DNA from 2 places in the Mesorhizobium sp. M0040 genome. Region 1 is predicted to be linked to the other one. Evidence: riboswitches for the same ligand, from Rfam matches in the RefSeq annotation. Region 1 holds a riboswitch; the other holds the start of a gene.
The links. Region 1 has a riboswitch for cobalamin ahead of NKJ91_RS28860 (DUF1636 family protein). Riboswitches for the same ligand answer to the same signal wherever they lie in the genome.

Region 1 (5,320 bases):
TCCAACTCCTCGCGCGGCAGCGTCGAGCCTTCGATCAGCCGCAAATCCTCGTCGTGGCTCTCGCCGGGCAGCAGCGCCAGCTTGATACCGCGATTTCGCGCGATAACGGCGAGCTGGTCGCAGCCATAGCGCCACCACTCGTAGCCGCCGAGGATGCGGACCAGAATGACCTTGGCGTGGCGGGCGACACTGTCGATCCACAGGTCGACGGACATCGGATGGCGCAGGTCGCGCAAGGCGGCGAGCCGCATCGACGGCAGGCGGTGCGCATCTGCCTTCCACGCCGCCGCCAGCCCGGCCAGGTCGCTGTCGGTGAAGGACAGCGCCACGACATCCGCAGGCGTTTGCCTGAGATCGACAGGCTCGGCGAGATCGTCGAGCGAGGCGGATGTGGTGGTGAGGATGTGCATCGCGGCTCGTACCCGGGTCAGCCGGCGAGGATACGCTCGATGGCCGGGCGGTTCAGCCCTTTCAGGCCGATGACGACCAGGCGCGAGCGGCGGTCGTCTTCGGCGGTCCAGGCGCGGTCGTAATAGTGGTTGACGCGCGGACCGACGGCCTGCAGCAGGAGCCGCATCGGCTTGCCGCCGACTTCGACGAAACCCTTGACGCGCAACACGTTTTCTTCCTCCGCCGCCGTGGCGACCCGTTGTGCGAGCTCGTCCGGGTTGGACACAGACGTGATGTCGATGACGAACGAGTCAAAATCGTCATGTTCGTGGTCGAGCTCGTCGTCGTGGTGGGTCTTGCGGTTCTCGATGTCGTCCTCGACGGCGAGGCCGAGGCCGAGCAGCACCGACGGGTCGACCTTGCCTTGCGAAGTCGGCACGATCTTCACCGCCCGAGCAACGTGCTTGCCGATGACGGCATTGGCACGGACCGAGCCGGCTGCGTCCATCAGGTCGCTCTTCGACAGGATGATCAGGTCGGCGCAGGCGAGCTGGTCTTCGAACACTTCCTCGACCGGATCGTCATGGTCGAGCGTCTCGTCCTGCGCGCGCTGGGCCTGCAGGGCGTCCATGTCGTTGGCTACGCGGCCATCAGCCAGCGCCGGTCCGTCGACCACGGCAATGACGCCGTCCACCGTCACGCGGCTTTTCACCGACGGCCACTGGAAGGCCTGGACCAGCGGCTTGGGCAAAGCGAGGCCGGATGTCTCGATCAGGATGTGGTCGACCCTCGGCGTCAGCGACAGGATCTGGTCCAGCGCCGGGACGAAATCATCGGCGACGGTGCAGCAGATGCAACCATTGGCCAGCTCGACGATGTTTTCCTCGGGGCAGGTGTCGATGGCGCAGCCCTTCAGGATCTCGCCGTCGATGCCGATGTCGCCGAACTCGTTGACGATGATGGCCAGGCGCTTGCCTTTGGCGTTTTCGAGCAAATGGCGGATCAACGTCGTCTTGCCGGCGCCGAGAAAGCCGGTGACCACGGTGCAGGGAACGCGCGAAAGGGAGGCAGCGGTCATGTCAGGTCCTTCAAAAGGTCAAGGGGAGGGATGCGGGCAACCAGGCCGCGCTTCAGGCAATCGGGACGGCCGCGCCATGGAATGAGCCCATCCGTCGAGGTGGCGAACAGCTTTGCCCCGGTGACGAGATCGGCGCCGCTGGTCGTGGTCAGATCACCGAAGACGTAACTCCAGCAGCCGTCGCGCAGCATGGCCGCGCTGAGCCGGCGCTTGCAATTGCCGAGGCATTCGACGGTACGGATTTTGATGTTTTCGCTGGAAGCGGCGCGGCGCGTGTCCTCTGCGAGCAGTTCGCCGGCGCGCGGATGAGCGTCCGAACCGGTCTCGTCACGGCAGGACGAGCAGACGATGACGGTAACGCCGGCCGGGGAATCACCATGGCCGGACAATAAATCCGCTGTCTCAGCCGGAAAACTGCTGTCGCGTTCCAAATCAGGCTCCTTGCCCGGAAAACCCGCCAGGCGATCGGATTCTTATGTCCTAGACGGCAGGTCTCCTGGCTCGCGGGTCATCGCCTGGGTGCCGCCTTCCCGGGAATATCCCAGTGGTTTTCGGCCGAGGCTCGTCGCTTACAGTTGCGGGGACAGCCGCGGATTTGAAATCGAGATTTCGCACCGCATTCCCTCTTGGCCCCTGCCGTTGCGGGCAGGGGACCGTCTGGAACGGATTTAGGCTTGTGGAGGCAGTCGTGTCAACGCACGTCTATGACGCGGCGATATCCGCTAGCGGCTGGCCAAGGTCGCCGGCAGCTGTCACCTCGATGCGCTCAAGCCCGAGCCAGCCCTGCATCTGCTTCAATTCCTCGAAGAGTTCGGCAGCGGTTTGTGGCGGGGCGCCGGGCTCCGCATAGGCGGCATGGACGCGCAATACGCCGGCCGGGCGGTCGGCCCTGAGGTCGACACGCCCGACGATGCTGTCGCCGAGCAGGAATGGCAGCACATAATAGCCATACCGGCGCTTTTCGGCCGGCGTGTAGATCTCGATGCGGTAGTGGAAATCGAACAACCGCTCGGTGCGCGATCGTTCGAAGACGACGGGATCGAACGGCGCGAGCAAGGCGCGCGCCTCGATCTTGCGCGGCAAACGGGCGTCCTTGTGGAGATAGGCTGTTTTGTTCCAGCCGTCGACGCTCACCGGCAACAGCTCGCCGGCCTCGACCAGCTCCTCGATGCGGCCCTTGATGTCGGCGGGCGAGAGGCGGAAATAGTCGCGCAGGTCGCCTGCCGTGGCGATGCCGTGGGCACGGGCCGAGATGCGCAGCAATTCGCGGTGAGCGTCTTCGGGGGAGGGCGTTGGCAGACTCAGTATTGTTGGCGGCAGCACGCGCTCCGGCAGATCGTAGAACCGTTCGAAGCCGCGGCGATGCGCCGTGGTGATGCGGCCGGCCCAGAACAGCCATTCGAAGGCGTGCTTTGCATGGCTCCAGCCCCACCAGCCGCCCGAACCCTTCTGCCCTTCGAAAGCCGACGCCGCGATCGGGCCTCGTTCGGCGACCTCGCGATAGATGTCTTCGATATAGGCGGCGTGCTCGCGGCCCCATTTGGCCAGTCCGCTGTACATTTCGTCGCCGCGTTCGGCCCGCTGCATGCGCCAGCGCATCAGCGGATAGGTCTCGACCGGCAAGAACGAGGCTTCATGCGCCCAATACTCGAAGACCATGCGCTTGCGCGTTACGGCGGCGTCGTCGAGCAGCGCCAGCTTGTAGGGGCCAAGCCGCGAATAGAGCGGCATATAGTGGGCGCGCACCACGGCGCTGACGGAATCGATCTGCAGCAGGCCGGTACGGGCAAGCACGCGGGCCAGATGCCGGCGGTCGGGTGTACCGGCGGGTCGGGGGTCATTGAATCCCTGTGCCGCCAGCGCGATGCGGCGGGCCGTGGCAAGCGAGATTTTTTCCTTCATGAAGGCGGCATCCGGACAATTTTAGACAGAGAAAATGACCTACGATTCCGTGCCATGCTAGCAGGGTTTTGGCGGCATCCATGTCAGGAGAGAAAAGTGGAGTAAAAAGTGCAGGAAATCAAACAGGAGCGGATCGGACCAGTTTTCCCGGATATGCCCGTCCAGCACCGCGATTTGAACAAGGTTTGACTTGCTTCGCCGAAAGCGCTGCGCTAACCCTCGCCGCGTTGCAGCATAGAGCCCCCTTAAAACGGTTCAGTGGTTAAACTGTCACGCTTCCGCAAGTGGGTCCGGTGCTGTAATCAGAGTGGATTGGCCGCCAACGGAAACTGCAGCATGAACGCACTTTTAGGTTCGTACCTGCCCATCGTCCTGTTCATCGGCGTGGCGCTGATCGTCGGGCTGGCGCTGCTCGCCGCACCCTTCCTGGTGGCCTACCGCAACCCCGATCCGGAAAAGCTTTCGGCCTATGAGTGCGGCTTCAACTCGTTCGACGACGCCCGCATGAAGTTCGATATCCGCTTCTACCTGGTATCGATCCTGTTCATCATCTTCGATCTGGAGGTGGCCTTCCTGTTTCCTTGGGCGGTGTCGTTCAGTCAGATCGGCATGCTCGGTTTCTGGTCGATGATGGTGTTTTTGGCGGTGCTGACCATCGGCTTTGCCTATGAATGGAAAAAAGGAGCGCTGGAATGGGATTGAACGACAGTTCCGGCACGCTCGTCGCGCCGAAGCCCAAGGGCCTCATCGACCCCAACACCGGCAGGCCGGTAGGGTCTGACGATCCATTCTTCCTGGAGATCAACAACGAGCTCGCCGACAAGGGCTTTCTCGTCACCTCGACCGAGGCGCTGATCACCTGGGCGCGCAGCGGCTCGTTGATGTTCATGACCTTCGGTCTCGCCTGCTGCGCGGTCGAGATGATCCATACGTCGATGCCGCGCTATGACTCGGAGAGGTTCGGTGTCGCGCCGCGCGCGTCTCCGCGTCAGTCCGACATCATGATCGTTGCCGGCACGCTGACCAACAAGATGGCGCCGGCGCTGCGCAAGGTCTACGATCAGATGCCGGAGCCGCGCTACGTCATCTCGATGGGCTCCTGCGCCAATGGCGGCGGCTATTATCATTATTCCTATTCGGTGGTGCGCGGCTGCGACCGCATCGTGCCGGTCGACATCTACGTGCCCGGCTGCCCGCCGAGCGCTGAAGCGCTGCTTTACGGCATCCTTCTGCTGCAGAAGAAGATCCGCCGCACCGGCACGATCGAGCGGTGAGCGGCATGACCCAGGCGTTGAATGACCTCTCGACCTATCTCGGCGAGAAGCTGATCGGCCGGATCGGCGTGGCGGTGCTCGCCTATGGCGAACTCACCATCTCGGTCGAGCCGCGCGACCTGATCGAGGTGGTGACCTTCCTGCGCGACGACCCGAAATGCCAGTTCATTTCGATCATCGACGTTTGCGGCGCCGATTATCCATCGCGCGCAAAGCGCTTCGACGTGGTCTATCATTTGCTGTCGCCGAGACAGAATATCCGCGTCCGCATCAAGGTCCAGGCCGACGAAGAGACGCTGGTGCCGTCGATCACCGGAATTTATCCCGGCGCCGACTGGTTCGAGCGCGAGACCTACGATCTCTACGGCGTGCTGTTTTCAGGCCATCCGGATCTGCGCCGGATTCTGACCGATTACGGCTTTGAAGGCCATCCACTGCGCAAGGACTTTCCGCTGACCGGCTTCGTCGAGGTGCGTTACGACGACGAAGCCAAGCGCGTCATCTACGAGCCGGTGGAGCTCAAGCAGGAATTCCGCAATTTCGATTTTCTCAGCCCTTGGGAGGGGACGGATTACGTCCTTCCGGGGGATGAAAAGGCAAAGCAGTAAATGGCTGAAACCTCCGTTCGCAACTTCAACATCAATTTTGGCCCGCAACACCCTGCGGCGCATGGCGT
Region 2 (5,320 bases), on a different contig from region 1:
GCGGCCCGCGCCCTGCGTACCTGCGGCGTCTGCGGGAAGGACCCGATGGTCGTCGTCGGGAACGGCGGCAGCCCGAGCGTGCCGGCCTGGACTCTGGAGCGCTCGGCAAAAGCGCTCTCTCGTCGCTTCATGCTGTCGTCAATGCTGGCGATCCGCCCCTCAACCAGCGGGTCATGGATCTTCGTGGATGTCACGCGAGTGGCGGCAGCCTCGGCAGACGCTTTCAACGCGCCTGCCACCGCATCCCTGCCTTGGGACAGGGCCCGGGCAAGCAACACCAACTCGTCGGTCTTCTGGGCCGCGAAGGCGAGCCACGACCTGATGTCCGCGTCGAGTTCCGTCTCCATGCGGAGGTCGATCGGCACATGCAGCATCGAGCAAGAAGGCGCGATCTCGACGCGGTCCAAGGGCCAGCCGGCGACGATCGGTTTGATGCGGTCGAGAATGGCGGGCAGGTTCGCACGCCAGACGTTGCGGCCATCGATCAAGCCAAGCGAGAGCACCAGATCCTTCGGTGCGAGCCGACCCACCGTTTCCAGCTGCTCGGGAGCGCGCACGAGATCAATATGCAGCCCGGCCAGGGGCAGAGAAACCGCGGTTTCGAGATTGTCTCCCAGCGGCCCGAAATAGGTAGCCAGCATGATCTTCAGCTCGGGCGCGGCTTTCGACAGCTGGCCATAGGCGAATTCGAACGCAGCTCGTTCGTTCGGGTTCAGATCGAGGACAAGCGCTGGCTCATCGATCTGCACCCAGTCGGCTCCAGACAGCTTCAGCCTCTGCAGGAGTTGCTCGTAGACGGGCAGCAGCCGCGGCAGGAGCGCGATGGGATCGAATCCTTCGGCAGGCGATTTCGCCAGCTTGAGGAAGGTGATCGGTCCAAGGATGACTGGGCGTGTGTGAACGCCGAGAGCTTTAGCCTCGATGAAGTAATCGACCGGTTTCGTCGACGAGAGGGCGAACGTCTGATCATCGTTGAGTTCCGGCACAATGTAGTGATAGTTGGTGTCAAACCACTTGGTCATTTCCATCGCGGTTACATCAGACCGATGAGCCGCCTGCTGGTGACCAGCGTGTCGACAATCCTCCGTCTGACCCTGGTTGCCCCGCGCCATTGCGAAGTAGATGTCAAGTGGAACCTCGCCGCTATTCCAGCCGTAACGGGATGGAACGGCGCCGACCATGGCTGCGGTGTCGAGCACATGGTCGTAGAGCGAGAAGTCGTTCGACGGGATTTTCGACACGCCGCGATCGTGCTGCTCCTCCCAGCTAGCGGCACGGAGCGCCTTCGCGGTCGTGAGAAGGTCGGCAGCGGACGATTTTCCGGACCAGTAGCTTTCAAGCGCGAATTTCAGTTCTCGCCGACGACCGAAGCGGGGCACGCCGAGCGTTGCTACAGGAATTTGCTGAGAGACAGTCATGCCAGACCCCGATGGTTGGGGCGTCGGTGACAAGGAAGGCGCTAGCAGGCCGGCACGAACGCCAGGCTGCAGCGGCCACCGAGACACCCCGCCCGTGGACGTAATTCGCCGTGGCAGGTCTCCTGGCTCGCGGGGTCATAGCCTCTACCCGTCTTCCCAAGGCTATTCGCCTCAGTGACATGAGTGGGGTTGGCTCGCCGCTAACAGTTGCGGGGGCAGCGCCGGCATCGCACCGGCTTCCCTCTTAGCTCCGCTGCGGCAGCGCCGTACGGAGAACCACGACGCGGGAGACAATTACAGCAGTTCGCTTCTTTGTCAACGCCGCATAAAGAAATGTTTATGTCGTTATGTTAAATTTCCGTTGGCATGTTCCAAAGGTCGCCTCGAAAGCGAAATGGAAGCCTTGAGCGGCCGGTAAATCAAAGCAATGACGCACGGCGCCGTTGTCCAGGAGGATAGGAGTTCGTCGGCTGCCGGCAGCAAACATACCGGCAAGCGCCGTGGTGCTGCTTAGCGCATCATGCGAACCACCTCGGCGTCGAACTTCGGCTCCGAGGTTCCGACCGCTTCGTTGGTGATCTGCTCGCGACCATATTCGGCTCAATGGCGAGGCTGTTGCCCATGTGGAAGCTGTTGGCCGTGATGCCCTCGGTGATATGACACAACGATTTCGGGGGGAGCACACCGAGGCCAGGCGCAGCGGCGTGTTGCGAAGTGATCGAGGCCAATGTCTCGAACTGCTTGTTCGCAGCCCACCGGCTCAAGGTAACCCGGCTCAAACCACCGGGCCAGCTCAAGTCCTGTCCAAATGAGGCCTGAGCGGCAAATCGTCGTGCACGCGCACGGTTTGGCGTTCGATCTTGTGATGCGTCTTGGGCGGACAATCGCCACGGTGCAGCGCGCAGAAGCGGTCCCCAATTGGGAAACCGAGGGCGGTGAGGGCAAGCCAGCGCCACAGGCGGAAGCGGACTTGGACCTGTTTGCCCTGCTGGACCACAAGTTCGCGACACAGGGCCTCAAGGAGAAGACCAAGAGTGATTATGCGCGGGACCTCGCCAAATTCATCAAAAGCAGCGGGCAGTCAAAGTTCGGCGCCGATTGACATGGAGATAGCCATCGCGGCGGACCGCCCAGGCGGACCGCAAGCCGGAATACAACCGGGTGCAGGCGGCCAACCTCGTCCACAAGATGGCGTCGGGCACACACCGGCGATGGGAGAGCGGACCGTGGAGTGCAGGAACTTCACGCCTATCCACGCTCCCGTGGACGTGTCCTGCGGCACATCGGCAGCGATATTGAGGAGGCAGTTGAGCTTCTGGTCGAGCACTCTTACCTGCCACTACCTACGCTTAACGTCATCTCGTACTGAAAACGCACCACGCAAGGTCGAGATGTAACATGCGCCCTTCGTGGATGGTTCTAAGCTTCCTCGGGCGCGGTCAATCTGTGATAACGGTCGCTTGGAACCTCCATCACCGCGACGCGATCAAGGTTGGCGTATCGCGCTCGGTAGTAACCTTCTTCCTCCACTTCGGCGAAACTACACTGGGGAACGTCAAAGGTCGCAGCTTCCAATCCGAAGAAAGTCGTAGCGGTTTCCTCATCCAAGAAGTTCCACTCATCTTCTCCGTCGTCATATGTGACGCGAACATAGGAGGCCATGCGCACGGCTTCCTGATCACCCATCTCTGCGATGATGGCATCGCATTCTTTCTTCAGCTTTCCTGAAACCTCACCCTTATCCCAGTCATCCAAAGCCCGATAGATTTCTGGATGATAATACTCTGGCATCTCCTCTACATCGTCACCGATAAGCTCAATGGTGCGGACATATTGCGGATTTATCAAGAGTATTTTGTTGTCAAGGCTCCAACAATACAGCCATGGCCTGCTTGTGTTATTTCTACGCAGATTATGAAGTTCCTTCAACTGACGTAAAATCGATTCACGCGCCTTTTCATCGATAGGATATTGGCGGCTGCCAAGAGTCGTCTTGATTCTGAGCGTGCCGTATCGCGTTTCGGCATCGGCAATTGCAAACGGGCTCGTGCGCCACTCCTCGACATCAATCTTCCAGCCCAGCAGCTCCTCGACCGTGCATTTCAACGTGAGACAAAGGTCCTTGATCTGCTCGACGTTCAACTGCGTTTTGCCTGTTTCCCAACGGGCCACAGTCTGTTGCGTCGTTGCCATCTGCTCTGCCAAATCTTTTTGAGTCATGCCCAGTCGAACCCTAAGCTCTTTCATGTTCATAACTCACCTCGCGTGTTCAACACACGCATTGTGGATGAATTAATCTAACACGTCAAGCGTGTTCAAAAATCGCAGCATGTGTTTTTAGGGCGTCTTCGAGGCTCCGGCAGCCGTTCGTGACCACTTGCGCAAGACACAGGGCTGGTACACAGCACGAATGGGCGATCAAAAATTACTGCTGCGATGCTCGTCATCAGCCAAGCTGCCGCCGCACCTTCCACTAGGGTGCCAAGGTTCGAAATGAGTGCAGCCGACCATAGCGAACGGAAGGTCTTGTGCTCAAAAGGAACGAGTGAAGATGTTCTCTTCGCCATTGTGGGAAGCCTCGGGATTGACCGCGGGGCTGGATTTGTTTCGCCTCACTCAACCATGGCCTCGCCGTACAAGCCAAGCTGCCACAGTGCGCGCCTGCTAACCCAGAAAACTTGGCGGCCTTACAGGCATGCGCAGGACGCGCGAAGCCGCTCAAATCTCCCCAGATGGGTCAGCCATCGAAGACCGGCATCACTTGCCCGTTGAGCGGCTATACGATAATGCTCCGCGCTAAGCAGGAAGCGCCAAAAATTCGAGCGGCGACTTCATTCTCCTATTCAGGAAGGAACTATGAGGCGGCAGACGCGACCATTCACCGTGGAAGTCAAACAAAAGCGCAATTATGAAAAATCCGCACGTTCCATCTGGGGCAATTTCGACATCGCCGCGGCGATGGCCGAAACAACAAACGAAGTCGAGCCGTTAAATCGTCAGCTTGTTGACTCTACTGTAGTGGCCCTTGATGCTGAACCTTTGCACAAACCTCGAGTGGAGCATTTCATGGCCAATCCCCTGGAAACCGAGTCAGCAGTAGTTCATAGCGAACCGGCAGACAAAGCGGAAACGCCAAAACCGAAGACGAGAGCGCGGCGGTCGAGGAAGCCAGAAGCTGAGGCGAGCGCGCCTGCCCGCAAGGAGGGCGCCAAGCCGATATCCGCGACCACTGAAGCACCGCCGTCAGCGCGAACAGGCCGAAAGAGCTACTCCGCGAAGGATCGTGCCCAGAAGCTGGCGCAGATCGAGACCTCGATCGGCGGCGGCGCTACTCTCAAGAGCGCGGTGAAGCAAGCCGGCATCTCGGAACAGACATATTATCTTTGGAAGAAGGCGGCGGCGCCGGCGGCGGACAGTGACGGGCTGAAGGATCTCGTCGCGCTCGAGGAAGAAAACAAGCGGCTAAAGAGCCTGCTTGCCGATCGTCTCCGCAAGGAGAATGCGGAACTGAAGAAAAGGCTCGGGCTGGATTAAGGAGGGTGGGCAGCTGGTTCTTGGCTCGCCACCTACAGCAATCCCGCCTGCTCCGCCTCTCTGCGCAAATTCTGGCGTGGCCTTGGGCCGATCTGCTGGATGACCAGCCCGGCTGCCAGCGAGCCGAGATCGCCGCAATCCTTGAGGCTGCGGCCTTGCGTGTAGCCGTAGAGGAAGCCGGCGGCGTAGAGGTCGCCGGCGCCGGTGGTGTCGACCAGCTCGCGGATCCTGGTCGCATTGATGGTCACGGTCTCGTCGCCGCGCACGATCACCGAGCCCTTTTCCGAGCGGGTGACGGCGGCGATCTTGCAATCCTTGCGGATCTGGGCCAGCGCCTCGTCGAACGACGCGGTCTGGTAGAGCGACTT

Region 2: it holds a riboswitch for cobalamin, as region 1 does, so the genes downstream of both, metE (5-methyltetrahydropteroyltriglutamate--homocysteine S-methyltransferase) here and NKJ91_RS28860 (DUF1636 family protein) in region 1, are expected to answer to the same signal.

The regions. Positions count from the first base shown of each region.
Region 1 covers NZ_JAMYVA010000055.1:26,859-32,178, reverse strand. Annotated here, with positions in the region: partial or broken gene NKJ91_RS28870 (cobaltochelatase subunit CobN) at 1-410, opposite strand, end outside; gene cobW (cobalamin biosynthesis protein CobW) at 428-1,468, opposite strand; gene NKJ91_RS28860 (DUF1636 family protein) at 1,465-1,899, opposite strand; cobalamin riboswitch at 1,938-2,141, opposite strand; gene NKJ91_RS28855 (winged helix-turn-helix domain-containing protein) at 2,171-3,370, opposite strand; gene NKJ91_RS28850 (NADH-quinone oxidoreductase subunit A) at 3,707-4,072, shown strand; gene NKJ91_RS28845 (NuoB/complex I 20 kDa subunit family protein) at 4,063-4,644, shown strand; gene NKJ91_RS28840 (NADH-quinone oxidoreductase subunit C) at 4,650-5,252, shown strand; gene NKJ91_RS28835 (NADH-quinone oxidoreductase subunit D) at 5,253-5,320, shown strand, end outside.
Region 2 covers NZ_JAMYVA010000056.1:16,515-21,834, forward strand. Annotated here, with positions in the region: gene metE (5-methyltetrahydropteroyltriglutamate--homocysteine S-methyltransferase) at 1-1,418, opposite strand, end outside; cobalamin riboswitch at 1,514-1,714, opposite strand; gene NKJ91_RS28950 (hypothetical protein) at 2,266-2,520, shown strand; gene NKJ91_RS28955 (helix-turn-helix transcriptional regulator) at 2,838-3,671, opposite strand; gene NKJ91_RS28960 (MFS transporter) at 3,734-3,985, opposite strand; gene NKJ91_RS28965 (transposase) at 4,275-4,952, shown strand; gene NKJ91_RS28970 (adenosine kinase) at 4,985-5,320, opposite strand, start outside.